DNA from 4 places in the Sphingobacterium sp. UDSM-2020 genome. Region 1 is predicted to be linked to each of the others. Evidence: riboswitches for the same ligand, from Rfam matches in the RefSeq annotation. Region 1 holds a riboswitch; each other region holds the start of a gene.
What was found. A riboswitch is a leader RNA that binds a small molecule or an ion and turns the genes downstream of it on or off. The one in region 1 is predicted to bind S-adenosylmethionine.

Region 1 (5,819 bases):
GATCCAGCATAAGCATAATCACGTTCACGTGGTTGCAAAGGAGATTGATTTAAATAGATAACGATGGCCAATCCTGTAAACATAAATAAGAGACTAACAACAGTTGCATCTTTCTTGTTACGTTTAAAATGCCATAGTGCACCTGCGAATCCAATTATTAGCGGAAGGAAAAAATAGGTATTCCGAGATGGATTATGGATCATTTCATCCGATAATTTAGATTGTCCACCTACATGTAAATTGTCAATAGCCTTAATCCCCGATAACCAATTTCCTTCTGTTAAAGAACCGTGTCCCTGCTGATCATTTTGCCTTCCAACAAAGTTCCATAGGAAATAACGTGCATACATATGCCCCACTTGATAGTTAAAGAAGAATTTCAAGTTGTCAGCAAAATTTGCTTTTCTTCCTTCTTCAATACCTAAATAACCTTTATAAAAATATTGATGATAGGGTTTTTGACTGTAAATCCTTGGGAAAATGGTTTCTCTATCAAATTGATAACTTGCTGCTCTTTTTATTGAAGTATACTGGTGGTTGTCTTTTCTATAATCAATACGTTCATTGATACCAATCGGATTTGCATCAAAATATTGCCCTTTTATGAGTGGCTCTGATTCATACTGTTCTCTACTTAAATAACCCAAGAAAGAAAATACGTTTTCAGGATCATTATTATTTAAGGAAGGGTTAGCATTAGCCCTTAGCAATACCATAGTAAAAGAGCTATATCCTAATAAAATAAAACAAGTTGCCAAAATCGCTGTATTCAAAATAACTTTCCCTTTTCTTAAGGAGTAATATATGCCATAAATTAATGCCGATAAGATCATTATGACAAAAACGAATATGCCCGAGCCAAATCCTAATCCAAGTGTATTGACAAAAAACAAATCAAACTTGGCAGCAAATTTAATAAGGTACTGGATTATTCCCCACAGAATAATGGCCAATATTCCTAGTCCAATAAACAATGCTTTACTAATTCCCCAAAACGTTGTACGATCAGTTTTCTTAAAATAAATAATAAGTGCTATCGCTGGAATAACTAATAGATTCAATAAATGAACTCCAATTGAAAGTCCAATAATATAAGCGATGACAATAAGCCAACGATCTGCATGCGGTTTATTTGCACGGGCTTCCCATTTTAGAATTGCCCAGAATACGACTGCTGTACATAAGGATGACATCGCATAAACTTCAGATTCTACTGCTGAATACCAGAATGTATCGGAGAAACTGTAAGCTAAAGCTCCCACCATGCCTGCTCCCATTATTTTAATCAGGTGATTTTTATCATTGGATTGATGATCAGATTGGATAATTTTTCTTGCTAATGCTGTTATGGTCCAAAACAAAAACATAACTGTCAAACCACTGCATATAGCAGAACCCACATTCATCCAAAATGCAATCTGAGCTAAATTTCCTAAAGCAAAATTTGAAAATATATTCTGCAACATTAGAAACAAAGGTGCTCCAGGCTGATGAACAATCTGAAGTTTATATGCTGATGCAATAAATTCACCAGTATCCCACCAGCTTGTTGTTCGCTCTGCTGTGATAATGAAAACGGATGTTGCTATGATGGCACATAGCCAACCTAACACGTTGTTTACTTTCTTATAATCCATGAATGATTCAGGTTTAATTGATTATTTGATAAATCAAATTAATTTTCAATTAAATATAATAAAAAGAGATTTCATTTGAGGGTGATTAACTTTTTTTAACAAAAATCGAAACGCATAAAAAAGCCTGCTATAATGTGATAGCAGGCTTTTTTATACGATATAAGTCTTAGAATAACTTTTCTACAATACTTTTAGTCGGTCCAGGATTACTCATGGTATAAAAATGTAAAACTGGCGCACCAAAGTCAATTAATTCTTTACATTGTTGTACCAACCACTCTTCTCCGACTTGTCTCACGTCTGCATTATTTTTACATCCGGATACTGCTTCACTCAATTCCTCTGGAATATCCAAATGAAAAATTTTCGGAAGCGTAATCAGTTGTTTTTTTGTTGTCAATGGTTTTAAACCTGGTATAATTGGAATATGAATATCATTTTCCCTGCACTTATTGACAAACTCTTTATATTTTTCAACATTAAAGAACATTTGTGTAACAATAAACTCAGCCCCCATCTCAACCTTCTTTTTTAACCATTTAAAATCGGTATTAAAATTTGGCGCTTCGAAGTGTTTTTCAGGATATCCTGCAACGCCAATACAAAAGTTGGTCTTTTCTGAAATCGCAATATCCTCATGTAAGTACTGTCCTTGGTTCATATCGGCAACCTGCTGTAAAAGATCTGTTGCAAATGCATGACCACCTTCTGTTGGTATGAAATCAGGATCGCCTTTTCTTGCATCACCTCTCAATACGAGCACATTGTCAATACCCAAGAAGTTCAAATCTATCAAAGCATTTTCAGTTTCCTCTTTTGTGAAACCACCACAGATAAGATGTGGTACAGCATCCACTTTATACTTATTCATAATAGCGGCACAAATTGCAACAGTCCCTGGACGTTTACGATAAGCCACACGTTCTAATAAACCGCTCTCGTGCTTCTTATACATGTAGTCTTCTCTATGATAAGTCACATCGATAAAGGGAGGCTTGAATTCCATAAGTGCATCCATTGTTTTAAAAATACTTTGGATACCTTGCCCCTTAGCTGGTGGCAACAGTTCAAAAGAAAACAAAGTTTTTCCTTTGGCATTACTGATATGATCAACGATTTTCATTAATATTTTTTAAAGTGATTTTGGTTGGCTTACATCGAAATGCACAAGTGGACTTGTTTCAACTTATCTTTCCCAGCTCTGAGTTGGGGTAGAATGTAGCACCTTATAAAATAACAGGTTGCTAAGGCTTCATTGGGTCTATTCCCTCGGCCTTTCTCTATAAGCATCGGCTAATATCGGCAATAGAAATTTATAATCAAAATAATATTAAGGTCATGCCTAAAAAAATGCCCCAATAAAACGTTTATTAAAATGGATTTCTTTAAATAAAAAAGAGTTACTGCATATAACTACAGTAACTCCTTTTTATTAATCTGTATATCGTGAAGACTTTAAATCTCCTTATATAGCTCAACCAATCCATCTGGTAAATCAACCTCTAAAACTTTATCCTCTGAATCAATTCCTAGCATAAGATCGTCATTTAATGGGAACATCAATTCTTTTCCATTAAAGTCTACTGTTGCTATAAATTGCTGAGGCATTTCCTGTACATGTTTAATCTCTCCTAATTCTCCATGAACTTCATCAATCACCAAGTATCCAATTAAATCCGTATATCTAAAATCATCAGGATCACGCTCTGGCATTTTATCATTTGGAAGGTATATTTTCTTACGCACTAAAGGTTGTGCTTTATCAATATGATCGACGTCTTCTAAATTTAAATAGGCTGTACTATTTGATTGGTATTTGATATTGTCGACAAAGTAAGGCACTAATTTTTTATTCACTTCAGCAAATAAAACATCAAAGTCTAAATCTTGATAATCTTCAAATTCAAAAAAAAGCTGAAGCTCACCTTTTAATCCACGTGTTTTGCTAATATAACCGATGTAAAAACTTTCTTCTATGGTCATGTTCTAATTTGAAAGTGCAAATTTAAAAATATAAATATATAAATACAGTACTTCGTAGGTATAGCAACTACATTCTTAAAAAAAAGCCGGATCAAAATTGAACCGGCTTTCTTGATACTGTATGAAAGAAAAATTAACCTTCAGTTTCTTCTGCAGCAGGAGCTTCAGTTTCTTCAGCAGGAGTTTCTTCTACAACTGGCGCATTTTTAGCGGCAATAGCAGCAGCTTTTTCTTCTTTTTTCTTAGCTTCAGCAGCTAATGCAATTTTCTTAGCTTCAGCTTTAGTAGTTGCTAAACCGTCTTTTTTACCAGCAGTTCTTGCATCATTAGCTTCAGTCCAAGCTACAAATTTAGCTTCAGCAGCTGCTTCATCAAATGCACCTTTTTTAACACCGCCTAATAAGTGTTTTTTGTATAAAACACCTTTATCCGAAAGGATAGTACGAGCTGTGTCAGTAGGTTGTGCACCATTATTCATCCAATCCAAAGCTTTGTCAAAATCCAAAACGATAGTCGCTGGATTTGTGTTTGGGTTGTAAGAACCAATACGTTCGATGAATTTACCATCACGTGGAGCACGTGCATCTGCTACTACTAGGTGGTAAAAAGGACGTCCTTTTTTACCATGTCTTTGCAATCTGATTTTAGTTGCCATGTTTTTGTGTTATTTATGTATTCAACATATCCCCCGTGCTACATGCAAGAGGGGACGCAAAGATACAAAGGATTATTGGAAGTTAAAAACTAAAAATAGAAGTCAACTTCCACAGAATAAGAAAGATGACAAATAAGCGTCATTATATACCATTATGGCCAAATTATTTCATGCACACCGTCTTAGTCTTACAACGAAACAAATCATAGATGCCATCTGGATGATACAAATTTATATAGGGAATTAATTTGTAATTTTGCCTTATTTCTAAAGGCTCCGTACGCATTAGCAATTTTGTCTATTCAAATTAATAAGCGTATTTTCATCCTTCCAAATCAAATTGAATTCATGTCATCGATAGCGCCATTAAAAATATTAAAAGCCTCAGCTGGTTCAGGCAAAACATTCAGCTTAACTGTCCATTACCTGACTTTATTACTTTCAAAAGAAAACAGTTATCGTGAAATATTGGCCGTCACTTTTACTAATAAGGCGACCGCTGAGATGAAGGAAAGGATCTTATCTGTTCTAAAAGGATTAGCACAAGGTGACCAAAGCCGAAAAATCGATGATTATAGACGTTTATTGTTGACCCAATTTCCATATTGGAGTACGACTTCAATTCAAGAAAAAGCACATCGTGTTTATCGTAAAATCTTACATGATTATAGCCATTTTACCATCAGTACCATTGATGGTTTTTCGCAAAAAGTGATTCGAAGCTTTACTTACGAACTCAATTTAGATGCTGCTTACAAGATTGAAATGAATACAAGTAAGGTGCGGCAGGACCTTACTGTCATGTTAAATCAACTTCTGGATCAACGCCCTGATTTATTGGAATGGATTATTGAATATGCGGAAAAGAAAATTTTAAATAATGAAAACTGGAACTATCGTCGTGAATTAACCAATCTGGCGAATGAGATATTTTCTGAAAACTTTAAAGAGTTTGACAAACACCTCCTATCGCAAGATTCGGATAAAGTGTTCAATACCTTAAATAAAGAAATTGAAAACTTTACAAAAATATTCCTAGAAGCAGTTCATGAGGAAATAAAAAGTTTTGCAAATACTTTTAAGGCATTAAATATGGATTCTGCTGACTTAAAAGGAAAAAGTAGAAATCCGATTTACTCGCTTTCTAATTCAAAGAACAACGTATTCAAACAAAGTACTTCTAAACTACAGGAGATCATTGGTAAATATGTAGAGCTCCTAGATAAGGAAGATGCATTTTTAGATGGCAAAAAAGAAGTTAATTACGGACTACAGCAGGCACTTTTACCTATCTTAAAAAATTTCAAAATATTACAGGATAAATTAAGTACTTATATCACATATGAGGCATTCCAAAAGAATTTCTACTACCTCCGTCTTTTAAAAGAAATGAGTGATTTGTTAGCGCAATGGCGAAAGGAAAATAATGCACAATTAATTTCCGATGCGCAGATCCAATTGAATAAGCTTGGGCTAGATCAACATGGAGATCCTACTTTTATTTGGGAAAAGATTGGAAATCGCTATCAGTATTTCTTGTTCGA
Region 2 (5,819 bases), 1.2 Mb from region 1:
CAGAGCATTAGCAAAAGGAAATTCTATGCAAAAATTCTATGATCTGGATTTTAAGGCATTATTGAAAATTCCTTTAGCTGAAATCAAAAACAGCTTATCTTTTAATTTAAAAACACACCTTAACCATCATAATTTAACAGCATTATAAATTTAAAATCATGGAAACAAATAAAACACCCCTCTTAGAACGTATTGGTTCATCTATTTTCGCCAAACTGAGTACCATTGTTGTACTGGTTCTATTACTGCTAATCCCATTATTCTGGGTGAAGGATCTTATTGAAGAAAGAAAAAATAGACAGTCAGAAGTAAGCAGTGAAATTGCATTTAAATGGGCTGGTCAACAGGTGATATCAGGCCCTATTATTGCCATCCCCTATCAGGTTGTAAAAGAAATTGTAACTACGGATAAGAACATCATCTCCACTAAGAATACCTACATAACACAATACGTTTACCTAATGCCAAAATCATTGGACATTAATAGTGTGATTTCACCAGAATCGCTTAAAAGAGGTATTTATAAAAGCGTCGTCTACAATGCCCAACTTGATTTAAAAGGTTCCTTTGATGCGATCGATTTTAACAAAATAGACTTGAGCGGTCAGGAACTAGAATGGAAAAATGCCAAAATACTGATTGGTTTAAGTGATCTTAAAGGGCTTGGAGCATCTCCAAGTTTGGTTTTCAATCAAACGAAAATTGACTTCGAACCTAATATGTCTGCTCTAAATCCTTTTGAGAATAACATGATTGCAGCCATCGATCTTTCTCAAACAAAAACAACCTTAGGTAATTTTCAAATTAAATTTAATGTAAGAGGTTCGCAATCCATTAACTTCCTTCCATTGGCAAAACAGACTAAGATCCATACCCAGGGAAATTGGGCTAATCCAAGTTTTAACGGTGCCGTTTTAGCCGATGACCGAAATATAACAGGGAACAATTTTGAGGCAACCTGGAATATTCCAAGTTTCAACCGTAAATTTTCGCAACAATGGGTTGGTGAAGCAGAGAAACTGTATGAAATTAAAAACAATTATGAAATCAGTAATGCCGTCAGTGAAGGATATAGCAGTACTGTCGAACCTATCACTACCACTGAGAGCAGTATAGCGACAGAAAAAGATATGATTCAAATCAACTTCTTAGAGGAAGTCAATAATTATCAAAAAACTACCCGTGTAGCCAAATATGGAATTTTGATTATTATTCTAACATTTGCAGCACTGTTTTTCACAGAAATTATAAAAAAACAACGCATACATCTTATACAGTATATGCTGATTGGTTTTGCTATGGTACTCTTTTACTCACTGCTTCTTTCCATTAGTGAGCATCTGGGTTTCAACCTCGCTTACCTACTAGCCGCATTAGCTACTATTATTCTTATCGCTTCATTCATTAAATCTATTACCAATGATAGCAGGTCTGCACTTATCTTTTCTGGAATACTTTCCATTTTCTATAGTTTCATATTTATCTTAATGCAATTACGTGATTATTCACTCATAGTGGGTACAATAGGTATATTTATCATATTGGCAATTTTAATGCGCATATCCACAAAGATCAATTGGTATCAATACGATAAACGATGAGATTGGCAACAGAAGGTATCAAGATATATTTAACATATATCTTGATACTCCTTAAAAGAAAATAATAAGATATGGTATATCTTATTAAATTTATACACACCCCCCATATACAGAATCTGAAAACTCATCATTAAGCATATCGTAGAAACCGACATAGATATGTACTTGTTCATCGCTATTGAACAGCTGATGTTCCCATACCATTTTGCCTTCGTTTGAGATCGCCGCACCCTCGTTCAAAGCAGCGTACTTTTCTATAACATATGCCAGGACAACCACCGCAGCTGAATAACCTTTACATGCATCCTTATTCCATTCGACATGAAGTTTATTATCCTTCCGCTCTACCTTAATAAGCAGCGGTGGTGTCATATCTCCTCGGAAAACTAATACTTTTTCAGGATTAATATAGGGCATGTTGTCTGCATCATAATCGATCGCATTATTGAATAAATAGGATTGAGCTGATTGAAAAGCCCCAACACGGCTACCTTTAGGGGCTATATTTTTATAACCAAACGCAATCGGTTTTTTAACATATGTCAAAAATTGGGATACGACCTTCATCCGCATGCGATTAATGATCGTTAACTTACTTGGAGCTCTTTTTATAACAAATGGTAGAGAGCGGATAACGGATTGTCCATTTAACTGATACCCTACTACGTTTCCGACTTTACCCGAAAAGGGTCCATTTATTCCTGCTTTTAATATTGCCATATTACTAGGTTATATTGGAAATTGGTTAAGATGCATGACCTACTAAGATTACATCTATATATCATGCTGTTCTAATATAATAATTAAAGTGATAATATAGAAGTTATAAAGAGGTTAAATAGAGGTTTTATAGTGCTTTACCTCTATAAACCCTCTAGAAACCCTCTATAATGACTCTAATATATCTCTAAATATAGTAATGAGATATATAGTTATGTAACCGTATTTTACTAGTAAGAGTATTACAATATCTAAGAGTGTAACACTCATATCACATCAGTTTGTATAACGAGACAGCACATACATAATGATCGGTCAAGATCCCTCCTTTTGAAGGGATAGGAGGGAAATACGCAATTAATGCTACTATTGATTATCAATTATACACGCTATTTGTGGAAACATAGCGTGTATAATTATTTAAATAATGGAAAAAAAACGTCAATCTCCTTCATAAAATTCTCATCATGAATTAATTATTTTAAAATAAATTTTGAAACAAAATAAAATCTACTAACTTTGTAGAGTATTCAGAATTGCACGTTGCAATACCAACCGAGTTACATAACCGCGGTGGTAAATTAATATGGGTTTCGACCAAAAATATCTGGATACAGTTTATGGTTTAATCCTTTAAATTTTTAAATTGTATGTCAACACCAAATCTTTATCAACATTTACTGGAAAAATTCAGTTATTATTCAATCAACGAACTGATACAGCTCAACAATGATACGGTATCGGAAAAAGGTTGGGGTTCTTCCAAATCTACATTCCGCACTGCGCTCATAAGTACTTTTTCTAAAAGAGGGCTAGATCTTTCCAACATCATTTCTAGAGAAGATGGTTTTACTTCCGTAAAGTATGTCGCAGTAAGATTAGAGGAAAATACGCTTATCCCGATTCTCCAATAAGAGCAAAGACAGCTTTAAAATTGCGTATTCACTCAGCGCTAAAAAGGTTAAATAGCCCTTCCTTTTTGAGCACTGAGTGAAGCTTTTTTTATCCAACTAATTCTATATAATTTTCAGTCACTAATATCAATGCTATGCTTTTTTTAATGCGCTAAGATAGTATTTTATAATTTCTCCAATTCCCTTCAATAGTTTAACACAAAGTGATATCGCGTCATTCTGAACAATTCCTTCACCTTGTTTTCTTTCTCCAATACTTTATTTAATATGTTAAATGATCTTAGATTTTGTATCTTGCCTGTTCATATTCGTATTCTTTATGAAAAAAAAATCTTTAATAACGCTTTCCATTTTATTATGCGCTTCGGCATCAATAGCTCAGGAAAACAAAGAAACCAAAATGGTTCTTAATATGGAAAACACCGCAAAAGCACCATTAGATCCGCAGACACTTTGGAAATTAGGCCGTGTTTCTGGAGAAGGAATTTCAACAGATGGAAAAACTTTAGTATATGGTGTCTCTAATTATGCTATAGAAACAAACAGTTCGGAAAAAAACCTTTACACATTATCCCTAGAAACAGGTAACACAGCTCCTCTAACAAGTGAAAAGGGCGGTGAGTCTGTCGTACAGATTACAGAAAATGGCGATATCATTTACTTGTTCAAAGGGCAACTTTGGAAAAAGAATAGATATAAAGGTGAAGCTATACAATTGACACACAGCGAAACTGATCTAGAAAATGTAAAGCTATCTCCAAATGGTCAATATATTTTATTTAGCAAAGCAGTTTTAATCAAAAAATATCACAGTACCGACAAATATCCTGATTTACCAAAATCTGACGCTTATGTTTTTGACAATCTTGACTACCGTCATTGGGACACGTTCAATAATGGAAAATTCAATCATCCATTTGTAGCCAGCTATAACAACGGTAAGATTGGCGAAGCAATTGATTTATTGCAGGATGAGCCTTTCTATAGCCCTCAAATGCCATTTGGCGGTTCTGAAGATTTTGAGTGGACACCAGATAGTAAAGCTGTGCTATATGTCAGTAAAAAAAGGTTTGGAACAGAGTATGCCGTGAGTACAAATACGGATATCTACCGCTATGATCTTACTTCTAAGCAAACAACAAATCTGACTGAGGGTATGAATGGCTATGATACCAACCCGACTTACAGTCCAGATGGAACTAAGTTAACTTGGCTAAGTATGAAAAAAGATGGTTACGAAGCCGATAAAAATGATATCATTATTTTCGATAAAGCATCATCTCAGCGTTTAAATCTTACTGCACATTGGGACGGCACAGTAAACTCTTTCATATGGAGCAAGGACAATCGTAAGATTTATTTTGTGGCACCATCCAAAGGTACCGTACAACTTTTCGAACTGACTGTTCCTACTAATTTAAAAAACAAATCTTTAGCATCGATTAAACAAATCTCTGAAGGAAATTTTGATATCACAGGAATTGTGGGACAGGTAGCCAATCAGTTGATCGTAACATCAACAAAATTCACAAGAGCTACAGAGATTTACAAATATGACTTAGCGAATAAAAAGTTAACGGCATTGACGACTGTCAATGATAAAATGTATGCTCATATCAGTGATAATAAAATTGAATCCAGAATTACAAAAGCTTCTGATGGCCAAGATCTTTTTTCTTGGGTAATTTATCCGCCAGATTTTGATCCAACAAAAAAATACCCAACGATTTTATATTGCGAAGGTGGACCTCAGTCTGCACTGACCCAGTTTTACTCATTCCGTTGGAATCTACAGCTTATCGCTTCTCAAGGTTATATTGTGATCGCTCCAAATCGTCGCGGGATGCCTGGCTGGGGAGTCAAATGGAATGAAGCAATATCCAAAGATTGGGGCGGACAGCCTATAAGGGATTATTTATCTGCCATTGATGATATTTCTAAAGAGAAATATGTAGATACAACACGTCGTGCTGCTATCGGTGCTAGTTATGGTGGTTATTCAGTATATATGCTGGCTGGAGTACATGAAAATAGATTTAAAACATTAATTGCACATAACGGCTTATTCGATATGAGAAGTTGGTATGGTACAACAGAAGAATTGTTTTTCGCGAACCACGAACTAGGCGGTCCTTATTGGGATAAAGCAAATGTAAAATCATATACCGAATTCAACCCTTCTGAATATGTTGACAAGTGGAATACACCAATATTAATCTTTCAAGGAGGTCATGACTACCGCGTGCCGATTGGCCAGGGACTAGGTGCTTTTCAGGCTGCTCAATTGAAGAAAATCAAAAGTAGATTAGTTTATTTACCAGACGAAAATCACTGGGTGTTATCAGGGCATAATGCTCAGGTATGGCAAAGAGAATTTTTCGGATGGCTGAAAGAAACCTTATAAATTAAAAAGGCTTGAAGGTAAACTTCAAGCCTTTTTAATTTTATTTCTCCTGCTCTCCCTTTTTACCAAAGATGGAAAGCTTAATGTATTTTCCCGGCTTCTCTTTAATATCTTTCATAAGGTGATCAAGGCTTTCTGAAGCATTATTCAAATTATCATAAAGCTTATTATCATTGATCA
Region 3 (5,819 bases), 2.8 Mb from region 1:
ATTATAGTTCTAAATATGCTATTTTTTAACAAAAAATAGCAGTTTAAATGGTTTTGAACCTGATTATGTGGTAAGTAATGTCACTAATTAAAGATCTGAATTGTTAAATATAAGTCATGATTTGTAGTAGCTGCAGCACGGGGTTTATAGAAGTGAATTGGGTTGATGATAAATAAAAAAACGTTGAACCTACAAGTAGATCCAACGTTTTTCACTTGTGATTAGCAAGTGTTAGGGTTGGTTGGTATTCGGTACTTTTTATTAATTTAGGCAATTTCAGCTATAAAATTTCCTGTTTTGTTTATTTCAGATTTAAGATCTGTGATTTTCTTCAAATTTAATGTTCCAATAACGTACTTAAAATCAGGAGCATAATATCTTTCAATAATTTTTGTGAAACCTAATTTTTCAACTAGGCTGTCATCTTCATATCTCAAGTACACCTTGATTTCATGATCGGTACTGTATGATAATGCATCTGTATTTAAATGCTTCTTGTACTCATATCTGTAGTCATAACGTAGCGCTGTAATATCAGATAATACTGCAGATCCGGTAGGATGACCTCCAGCACCTTTACCGTAGAAAAATTGTTCATCTGCAAATGCTGCTTTTACTAGGACGCCGTTATTTTCATTTTCAACATTGAATAAAATGTTTTCCGAACTGATAAACTTAGGAATAACATAAAGAACCACTTTATTTTGATCTATTTCTCGGGCAGTAGGGATCAATTTGATCTTGAAATTTTTCTCTTTTGCAAAGCGAATATCTTGTGCTCCTAATTTATCAATACCGATATTGAAAACATCGTCAGGATTTACATTGATACCATAAGCATGAGCAGCGACGATCGTTAATTTATATTTAGGGTCAAAACCACCGACATCTAAGGTAGGATCAGTTTCAGCAAAACCTAGGTCCTGCGCTTCTTTTAACGCATCTGCATAAGGTTGATTTTCATTGAAGACTTTAGACAATATAAAATTAGAGGAGCCATTAAAAATACCGGTCACGGCATGTAATAATTCATTGTCATAATACTCTTCTAAATTGCGGATAATTGGAATACTTCCGCATACTGCACCTTCATATAGTAGACTTGTTCCGTATTCTTGTTGTATTGCCGCTAATTCTTCTAAATGCGTGGCTATCATTTTCTTATTTGCAGAAACAACGTTTTTTCCAGATTTTAATGCACGAACAGTCAGTGCGTAAGCCGCATCAGCATCATCGATCAATTCTACTACGGTATTGATTTCAGGGTCACCAAGAATAGCCTCAGCATCTGTTGTGAATAATTCAGCAGGTAATGATCTTTTTTTGTCAGCGTTCTTGATGACAAATTTTTTAATTTCTAAATTTAAGTTTTTAGTCTTGATAATGTCGTACAATCCTTGTCCTACAACCCCAAATCCAAACATTCCAATCGTTAATTTCTTACTCATAGTTTTTTTTACGCTTTTATATAATAGTGCTATCTGAAATTATTTAATTTTATCGAAGGCCTGTTGTAAATCTGCTTTGATATCGTCAATATGTTCGATACCGACAGATAGGCGTAATAATCCTACAAATACACCTGCAGCTTTTTGAGCTTCTTCACTCAGTTGTTGATGTGTAGTCGCCGCAGGGTGTATGATCAATGATTTCGTATCACCCACATTTGCGAGATGACTTATTAGCTCTAAGCTATCGATAAAAGCATCGGCTTTTGTCACGTCACCTTTTATTTGAAATGAAAGAACAGCACCATATCCATTTTTTAAATATTTTTGCGCATTTGCATAGCTAGGAGAGCTTTTTAACCCTGGATAATTCACTTTTTCCACTTGCGGATGGGCTTCTAACCATTTCGCAATTTCTAATGTGTTGTCTACATGACGCTGAACACGAAGTGATAATGTTTCTAGGCCCTGGATTAATTGGAATGAATTGAAGGGTGAAATAGCTGGTCCAAAATCACGTAGTCCTTCAACACGTGCGCGGATTGCAAATTGAATGTTTCCAAATGGGCCATTAACGCCAAAAACATCTGAAAAAACTAATCCATGGTATCCTTCTGAAGGTTCAGAAAACTGTTTGAATTTACCATTTCCCCAGTTGTAAGTACCACCATCTACGATGACACCACCAATACTTGTACCGTGACCACCAATCCATTTTGTTGCAGACTCTACAACTACAGAAGCGCCGTGTTCAAGAGGTTTAAATAGATATCCACCAGCTCCAAAAGTATTGTCTACGATAAGTGGTAAGTCATGTTTTCTAGCAACAGCTGCTATCTTATCAAAATCTGGAATATCGTAACTTGGGTTTCCAATTGTTTCTAGGTATAAAGCTTTTGTGTTTTCATCGATTAGTGATTCAAACTCCTCGGCAGTTGTTTCTTTAGTAAAACGTACTTCAATACCAATTCTTTTAAATGCTACTTTAAATTGATTATATGTACCACCGTATACATTACTGCTGGAAACAAAATTTTCACCAGCTTCTACGATATTATTTAATGCAATGAATTGTGCAGCCTGTCCAGAAGCGACTGCTACAGCGGCGATACCGCCTTCCAATGCAGCAATACGTTTCTCAAATACATCTGTTGTTGGATTCATCAGACGTGTATAGATGTTTCCAAATTGTTTTAAAGCAAATAAGTTCGCTCCATGTTCTGCATTTTCAAATACGTATGAACTGGTTTGGTATATAGGTACTGCACGCGCTCCAGTTGTTGGATCGGCAACTTGACCAGCATGCACTTGAAGTGTTTCGAATTTTAAATTTTTATTTGTAGACATTGTAGTTATAATTAATTAGTTGAAGATTCGTTAATAAAAAATAGGGGTGAGATTGTGCACATGGATATGTACTTGAAATCAATAAATTTTAAAAAAGATTGATTAACAAGAAAACGTAAACATGTGCAAAAGCATTCGCATCTGTTTTGATGGAATATTTGTATCTGTTACGTTGGTGCTAGAATTTACCTTCTTGTTTTGTTGTAATGTTATTATCATTTGTCGTTTCATTTATATCCTCCAAAGCAATATTACTTTGGACAGGAATTGGCACCTTTTCAAACGTATTTTGAAGGTTGCCAGTGGGTCATTGAGCCAGTCTCTCGCCACTTCTTTATAAATCAAGACCTGATTAAGAGGTGTTGATTAGATGTATTTCTATTTGAACTACGATGCAAATATATGCCTTGCTTTTTACAAACCAAAATATTTTATGCTATTTCTTAGAAAATACTTCTAATTCTACTCGTAATTGATCGTAAACTCTCACTATTATGTAAGTATTGGTAGTTGATGGGGCAGCATTTATTTATTCCGATATGTTTATACGTCGTGGATGAAATCCATATCAGTAATTGAAAGCAATATAACTGAAATATACGGTGTTAAACAGACAACAGCAGATCGATGATCCTGTGATCTTTTTTTATAAAAAAGAAAATAGGAACCTTGCGAGTTCCTATGCTTTCTTCTAATTACTTTGTATGAAACAATAATTCGCCTTTGCCGGTTGGAGCAAGTGGGTTTTATTTAATAATACGTTTAATCTTATTTGATTTTTTAATTAATTTGTGTAATTGAGTGTAATTTTCATCTTGGATGGCATCTTTTAAAGCCTGCAGCTGCTTGATGTTTTCCTCTAACACTTCGAGTACATTAACTCTGTTTTGTTTGAAAATAGGTGTCCACATATCCGGTGAGCTTTTTGCTAAGCGTACCGTTGATTCAAAACCAGATCCTGCCAATTCAAATATTCGACCCTGCGATTTCTCTTTCTCTAAAACAGTTAGCGCTAGAGCAAAAGAAGTCAGGTGAGAAATATGGGAAACATAGGCTGTGTGTGTATCATGCTCCTCTGCAGTCATAAATGACGTCCGCATTTCCAGTTGTTCGGTAATGGAATCTGTTAATTCGAACGCATCTTCATCAGATTTAAATGCCTCAACGTAAACCATCATTTTATCTTTAAACAAATTTGGTAATGCTGCTTCGGGGCCTGAATATTCGGTACCAGCCATTGGATGGGCGGCAACATAGCGGCCACGATTAGGGTGTTCCGAGATTAACTGTAAAATATTTAGTTTGGTAGAGCCCATGTCAATGATGACTTGATCTTTTACGAGGTCCAATAATTTGGGCGCTAATGTGATTATCGCATCAACTGGAGCTGTGAGAATGATCACTTTACATTTTTCTAAAGCTTCCTCTAATGTTGCCTTTTGATCAATGAAGCCTATTTGCAATGCTTTCGTTAGATTAGCATCGCTTTTGTCAACACCAAAAACCTGATCACAGAATTTTTTTTCTTTTAGTTTCATGGCGACGGAGCCACCAATTAAACCGACGCCAATAATGGCTATATTCATCATGTTATTTCAATCTTAATTCGTTTGTTTTGCTTGTTCTATTCTAGCAATTGCTTCTTTTAATACTTCAACTGAGGCACATAAACTTATTCTAATATAGGTGTTTCCAGCACTTCCGAATATACCTCCGGGAGTAATAAAGACACGTGATAGATCTAATACCTCATCACTTAACGTGTAGCCTGATTCGTAATTATCTGGAATTTTGGCCCACACAAATAAACCGACCTGATTCTTTTTATATGTACAGCCCAACAGGTTCATGATTTCGAAAACCAACTGTCTTCTTTCGTGATAGATTGCATTTAAATCTTGATACCATGTTTGATCCAACTGCAATGCCTTGGCCGCTGCTAATTGAGCTGGTAAGAACATTCCCGAATCCATGTTGCTTTTAAAACGTAATACTTCATTGATCCGTGCCTCTGCACCCACTAACATACCGATTCGCCATCCGGCCATATTGGAGGATTTGCTTAATGAATTAAGTTCCAAGGCAACATCTTTTGCACCTTCAATAGACATAATGCTTTTAGGGCTGTCTGTCAAGATAAAACTATAAGGATTGTCGTGGCAGATTAAAATATGGTTTGCCTTTGCAAAAGCAATCAATTCAAGATAAAATCCTTCGTTTGCACTCGAACCAGTTGGCATATGCGGGTAGTTGATCCACATTAATTTTACTTTTGATAAATCGTTTTCAGAAAGCTTTTTAAGATTAGGTAACCAATCTGTTTCTTCAGATAAATCATAGGTAATTGCCGTGGCTCCACTTAGCCGTACTGCTGCCGCATACGCTGGATATCCCGGATTTGGTATTAAAACCTCATCACCTTCTTGTAAGTAAGTCATGCAAATGTGAACAATACCTTCCTTAGAGCCTATTAAAGGTAAAATTTCTGTATTTGGATTGAATGTTGCCTGATAATAACGTTGATACCAATCTGCAATTGCTTGCCTCAAAATAGGTGAACCTTTATAGTTCTGATAGCCATGTACATTGGTTTTAGCCGCTTCTGTCGTCAAGGTCTGAATAACTTCAGGGTGAGGAGGTAAGTCGGGGCTTCCGATGCCTAAATTAATCACGCGAGCACCTGCTTTATTGAGCTCATCAATCTCTCTTAATTTTTTTGAGAAATAATATTCTTCGGTTTGTTGCAACCTTTTGGCAACTTCTATTTGCATTATGTTCTGGTATTTTACAATTTACAAGGACTAAATTAGGCTTTTTCTATTAAAATAATAGTATAATGTCGTTTAAATTGGTGTTTATTGAATTAAATTTTTAATATCATCCAAGTGCAAGATTTCATTCCTTTAAAGTATTCCTTATATATTGCGCGTAATTTTAGTATTTTTGCTACCTTAATATCATAAATGAAAACATACTTTAGATTACTTTCTTTTGCCAAACCCATTGAGAAATATGCTATTCCGT
Region 4 (5,819 bases), 1.1 Mb from region 1:
ATTTTAGCAATCATATAAGTATAAAGTAATTCGTTCGCTATAATATGAGCTATCTTGTTATCATAGTATGTTGAAAAACTAAGGTCGATTTCAAATACGCCACTCTTTAAGCCATCGTGGTAATTGATTTGCCCGAGCCTGAAAAAAGAATGATCTCGGTCAGTCCTTCCTGTACGATAGTACCTGTAAAAATCTTCATTGCATATACTCTCTTTATATTCTGATTTCAGCGATTTTAATAGGTTCTCATAATAGCTTTGGTGTATTTCCCCATTACTCACCGGACAAGTTGTTTCAATACGGAATACTTTGTTATAGTATATGAGTTTACCTAAAACTTGCGGTTTGATATTTTTGAAAAATTCTATCTCTTGCTGTTCATCTGTAAATCCAGTCTGTACGACTTGGGTTTTTATGGAACACAACATTTCATTAAGGAATAAGGTCATTTGATATGCTTCTTCCGATGTTGGCAACATTTGAGATGAAAGTTTATCTTCCTGATACCTAATTTGCGATAATATTTTACTCAATACGATTTCCATAGCGTAATCATTTTAAAAGTTAGCACTATTTGTTTCGGAGTTACAATTATTGTATATAAGCCAAAATTTGGAAATAATCTTGAAACCAATATCACAGATTACACCCTATGGGGGGATTTTTTCATAGAACTTAGATGAAAAAATGGGTAAAGCAGTAATGTACTTTACCCATTAATTTATTACATTTGCATTAATGATTTACAAGGTAATCAAGTGAAAGCAAGTGCAGTAAGCACCATTACTAAATCGTTACCGATAGCATTTTCCATTCTTGTAATCTACTCTTAATGAACCTATTTAGGTCAAACTAATCTTTTTATAAAAAAAAGATCCTGAAGTGATTTAACTTCAGGATCTTTTATATTTATAATTCTAAAAATCTAAACTTATTCAGCTCGCAAGATTTTAGCAGCTTCAACCATAGCTTCTAAGGCAGCTTTAGTCTCTGGCCAAGCACGTGTTTTTAAACCACAGTCAGGATTTACCCAAAGTTGCTCAGCTGGAACTACAGCTTTTGCTTTACGTAATAATTCAACCATCTCTTCTGTACTCGGTACACGAGGAGAGTGAATGTCATATACACCTGGTCCAATATCGTTTGGATATTTAAAATCTGCAGCAAATGCATCTAATAATTCCATTTGCGAACGTGAAGTCTCGATAGTAATTACATCAGCATCCATTGCAGCAATATCTTCAATGATATCGTTGAACTCAGAGTAACACATATGGGTGTGAATCTGTGTATCGTCATCTACATTCGAAGATGAAACTCGGAATGAACGTACAGCCCAATCTAAATATTGTTGGTGATCAGCTTTACGTAATGGCAGACCTTCACGAATTGCAGGTTCATCGATTTGGATAATTTTAATACCTGCTTTTTCTAAAGCTTGTACTTCATCTAAAATCGCTAATGCAATTTGGTAAGTTGTTGTAGAGCGTGGTTGATCGTTACGTACGAATGACCATTGTAAGATCGTAACCGGCCCCGTTAACATTCCTTTTACTGGACGGTTTGTCAGGGTTTGAGCATATGAAGACCAACGTACGGTCATATCAGCAGGACGGTAAACATCACCATAAATAACTGGAGGTTTTACACAACGTGAACCATATGATTGAACCCATCCGTTTTTAGTGAAGGCATAACCTGCTAATTGCTCTCCGAAGTACTCAACCATGTCATTACGTTCGAATTCACCATGAACTAATACATCGATATCCAATTGCTCCTGAAGACGGATTGTTCTTTCTGTCTCTTCTGCGATTTCTTTATCGTATTGTTCTTGAGAAATTGCGCCTTTTTTCAAATCAGCTCTCCATTTACGAACATCTTTAGTTTGTGGGAATGAACCAATTGTCGTTGTTGGAAATGCTGGAAGATTAAATTTCGCTTGTTGTGCTTCTTTACGAGCTAAGAAAGTAGATGTACGTTTAGCATCATCATCAGTGATATTTGCTGTACGTTCTTTAACTTCAGGCTTGTGGATTAAAGAAGATGTACGACGGTCTTCCGCAGCAGCCTTATTGGCTTCGAAACGCTCAGCTGTTTTTGCATCTACTTCGCCTTCAGCTAAGATCGCTAAATCTTTTACCTCTGCTAATTTTTGCTTAGCAAATGCCAACCAATTTTTAACTTCTTTAGGCAATGACTCTTCATTATCTTCATTGTCTAAATCGAAAGGTACGTGTAATAATGAACTCGAAGGTCCTACTAATACACGGTCTTTGCCTAAAGCATCAACAGCTTTTTTGATTTGTGCTAATGATTTTACGTAATCATTTTTCCAAATGTTGCGACCTTCAACTACACCCAAAGAAAGTGTTAATGAAGCCGGAACTTTGGCTAATATAGTGTCGAGTTGGTTTTCACCTCTTACTAAATCAACATGAACTGCGTAAACTGGTAAGTTTATAGCTGTTTCTTCGTTGTCACGTAAAGCCTCGAAATAAGTCGTTACAATAATTTTGATGTCTTTAGCAGCAGCAGCTAATTTAGTAAATACACGCGTGTATAGAGCACGTGTTGCATCATCAATATCTAAAGCTAAAAATGGCTCATCAATTTGTACATATTTTGCACCAGCGGTAGCCAATTTAGTTAAGATTTCTTCATATACAGGAACCAACTTATCGATTAAATCGATACGGTTGAAACCAGATTCTTTTTCTTTACCTAATAATAAGTATGAGATCGGGCCAATTAACACAGGCTTCGTTTCAATACCTAAAGATTTTGCTTCATTATATTCATTTAAGAATTTCTCTGAAGTCAATTTGAATTCTTGATTTTTCACGAATTCAGGTACGATGTAATGGTAGTTGGTGTCAAACCATTTTGTCATTTCCATTGCCGTTACGTCAACGCCATCTTGCTGGAAACCACGCGCCATTGCAAAGTAAAGGTCCAAATTGTATCCTTTATCTTCGTTATTTAAAAGTGATTGATATTGTGCAGGGATTGCACCTACAGTTAATGTCAAGTCTAAAACTTGGTCATAAAATGAAAAATCATTGGAAGGAATCAAATCGATGCCAGCATCTTTTTGAGTTTTCCAGTTGCCTTCACGGATTTTCAGTCCAGCCTGCAATAATTCTTGCGCGCTGATTTTTTTAGCCCAATATGCTTCATTGGCCTTTTTCAACTCGCGGAAGGCACCTACACGTGGGTAACCTAAGTTGTTCGTTAGTAACATAAATATAAAATTATTTTATTTGTTCAACCTTAACGAAGCAAGAAATTAGAAGGATTTTTTTTATTCGAAATAAAAAACGATCAAAAATTCTTGAATCTATTTACTAAATTTTTTGATTGCTTTTAGAGAGGAGGGCACAAGATATATTTTGTGTCTAGCTTATCATTCCCACTTTTTGATGGGGTAGAATGTAGCACCTTGTCAATTGACAGGTTGCTAAGGCTTCATTGGGTCTATTCCCTCTGCCTTTCTCTATAAGCGCTGTAAATATCGGAATTAGTTTTATAAAAACAAATATTTTGTAACTTTTATATAAAAATGATAATAAACCAAGGTTTAAAATTGGAAATTAGCAGACAAACCAATTTGTTTTCCATTGTAAAACGGTGTTGCCATCGTTAGGTAACTTGTTTTTTTTGATTGCAAGTGTTTATCAAATAATGGTAATAGCCAGTATGCAATTTTTGTTCCCATAATACCAATACCAGCTCCCATGGCGACGTCAGAAAACCAATGTTTATGATTATACATTCTCAGGTAACCTGTTCCCGCCGCAATTGTATAGCCTGCAATACCATACCAAATGGATTGATCTTTATATTCTTGCCATAGAATTTCTGCACCGGTAAAAGGTACAGCAGTATGTCCTGAAGGAAAAGATTCTTGATCTGCGCGATCAGGTCTCCAAGTAGGTGTCGTTTTTTTTATGGTATAAACTGCTGATAAGGTGATTGCATGGGCAATCGAACTTACCACTAAGCGTTGTTTTAAATTGTGCTTACTTGGTATTCCGAGTAAGTCAAGCCCAAAGACAGCGGCAGAAGGAATGAAAACGCTAACATTATCAAGTTTAAAAGTTTTGGACGGATCATTATTAATTGAATTGTTTATTTGTTGATCCTTATGTTTGAGGTATGGGCTATTTAATGAGATTACTCCGTAAGTCATTAAAGCCACAGGAACTATTAATTGCTTATAATTTATTGTCTTAGCATTGGTTTCAAAATCTTGATTATCATTTTGTAAAGTATCTTTTTGCGCATAAAGCGATGTAGAAGAGCAAAAGATTGAAAGGATTAAAAAAAATCGAATTGATAGTTTCATTGTTGCAAGATAAACAAAAAGAGATGTTTTAACATCTCTTTATTATTCTAGTAATTGTGTATTAGCTAACCAATAATTTATAGCCTTTTCCATGTACATTGACAATTTCAACTTTGGGATCATCTCGTAGGTATTTTCTCAATTTGCTTAAGAAAACGTCCATACTCCGGCCTGTAAAGTAATTGTCATCATGCCAAATTTTTAAAAGGGCTTCTTCTCGAGTCAGTACATCATTCTTTTTTAGACAAAGTAGACGTAATAATTCCGCTTCTTTCGTTGATAGTTTTTGTTGCACACCTTTATGCGCAATTTGTTGACTTGTATAGTCGAAGAAGTACTCTCCAATCTCAAATTTATCGCTTACAACCTGATCATCTTTCTCTCTTACAACACGCTTAAGCAATGCATTTATGCGAAGGAGCAATTCTTCCACTCGAAATGGTTTTGTGATATAATCATCGCCACCAAGTTCAAATGCTTCTGTTTTATCTTCCATCATACCTTTTGCAGTAGCAAATATGATGGGGGTTGTTGTATTTATTTTCCTGATTTCTCGGCCTACTGTAAAGCCATCTTTCTTGGGCATCATGACGTCTAAGATGCAAAGATCATAACTGCTCTTGCGAAATTGATTGACAGCTTCTTCACCATCTGTACATAAGGTGACATCAAATTTTCCTTTAAGCTCTAAATAATCTTTTAATAAATCTCCTAAGTTTGGATCGTCTTCTGCTAATAATATCTTCTGCATATTCTTATGGTTTTGTTCGAATATTGATGATAATATACGAAATTAATATCGTTTTAAATTTAATTTTTTATGGGTAATAGGATGTCAAACTGCGTTCCCTTATCTTTATCGCTTTTTACTTGAATTTTACCATTCATTCTTTTAATAATATCATAAACATATGATAGTCCCAATCCAAAACCTTTTACGTTGTGGACATTTCCTGTAGGAATGCGATAAAATTGATCAAATATTTTTAATAAATGATCTTTTGCCATTCCAATCCCATTATCAATAATTGTAATTTGAATACTTTCTTTTGTATTTTTGGTTTTCACAATTATGTGTGGATTATCTTTACTGTATTTTATAGCATTATCTACCAAGTTGAAAAATACATTTGACAAATGAAGTTCATCTCCTACTACAATATCATTTTGTGCATCAAAGTGATGTTCAAATTTGCCACCTACTTTTTGTATTTGAAGTTGCATGCTGTCTAATACTGCTGAAAGCAGATCATTAATGTGAATAGGTGTTTTTTCTAACTTTAATGTTTCTTTTTCCAGACGGGCAATATCTAATACTCGTTCGATATGGTTACCTAATCTCACATTTTCATCATATATAATATTTGCTAGACGCTTTACTCTACGCTCATCAGATATGATCTCTGGATCTCGCAAGGATTCACTGGCTATCATAATTGTAGCAACAGGTGTTTTAAATTCGTGCGTCATA

Region 2: another riboswitch for S-adenosylmethionine. It lies ahead of JAZ75_RS14000 (hypothetical protein); the one in region 1 lies ahead of metF (methylenetetrahydrofolate reductase [NAD(P)H]).
Region 3: another riboswitch for S-adenosylmethionine. It lies ahead of JAZ75_RS20940 (O-acetylhomoserine aminocarboxypropyltransferase/cysteine synthase family protein); the one in region 1 lies ahead of metF (methylenetetrahydrofolate reductase [NAD(P)H]).
Region 4: another riboswitch for S-adenosylmethionine. It lies ahead of metE (5-methyltetrahydropteroyltriglutamate--homocysteine S-methyltransferase); the one in region 1 lies ahead of metF (methylenetetrahydrofolate reductase [NAD(P)H]).

The regions. Positions count from the first base shown of each region.
Region 1 covers NZ_CP066166.1:2,161,218-2,167,036, reverse strand. The annotation lists gene JAZ75_RS09245 (protein O-mannosyl-transferase family) at 1-1,637, opposite strand, end outside; gene metF (methylenetetrahydrofolate reductase [NAD(P)H]) at 1,804-2,760, opposite strand; SAM riboswitch class I at 2,821-2,926, opposite strand; gene rimM (ribosome maturation factor RimM) at 3,093-3,620, opposite strand; gene JAZ75_RS09230 (30S ribosomal protein S16) at 3,754-4,275, opposite strand; gene JAZ75_RS09225 (UvrD-helicase domain-containing protein) at 4,624-5,819, shown strand, end outside.
Region 2 covers NZ_CP066166.1:3,326,745-3,332,563, reverse strand. The annotation lists gene JAZ75_RS14015 (Coq4 family protein) at 1-148, shown strand, start outside; gene creD (cell envelope integrity protein CreD) at 159-1,601, shown strand; gene JAZ75_RS14005 (DUF6266 family protein) at 1,692-2,321, opposite strand; SAM-I-IV-variant riboswitch at 2,843-2,936, shown strand; gene JAZ75_RS14000 (hypothetical protein) at 2,972-3,235, shown strand; gene JAZ75_RS13995 (S9 family peptidase) at 3,555-5,639, shown strand; gene JAZ75_RS13990 (MlaD family protein) at 5,680-5,819, opposite strand, start outside.
Region 3 covers NZ_CP066166.1:4,960,828-4,966,646, reverse strand. The annotation lists gene JAZ75_RS20945 (homoserine dehydrogenase) at 267-1,448, opposite strand; gene JAZ75_RS20940 (O-acetylhomoserine aminocarboxypropyltransferase/cysteine synthase family protein) at 1,488-2,795, opposite strand; SAM riboswitch class I at 3,024-3,138, opposite strand; gene JAZ75_RS20935 (prephenate dehydrogenase) at 3,542-4,384, opposite strand; gene JAZ75_RS20930 (pyridoxal phosphate-dependent aminotransferase) at 4,397-5,566, opposite strand; gene JAZ75_RS20925 (ABC transporter ATP-binding protein) at 5,759-5,819, shown strand, end outside.
Region 4 covers NZ_CP066166.1:1,091,421-1,097,239, reverse strand. The annotation lists gene JAZ75_RS04685 (RteC domain-containing protein) at 1-545, opposite strand, end outside; gene metE (5-methyltetrahydropteroyltriglutamate--homocysteine S-methyltransferase) at 932-3,244, opposite strand; SAM riboswitch class I at 3,401-3,505, opposite strand; gene JAZ75_RS04675 (phosphatase PAP2 family protein) at 3,581-4,348, opposite strand; gene JAZ75_RS04670 (response regulator transcription factor) at 4,410-5,099, opposite strand; gene JAZ75_RS04665 (sensor histidine kinase) at 5,159-5,819, opposite strand, start outside.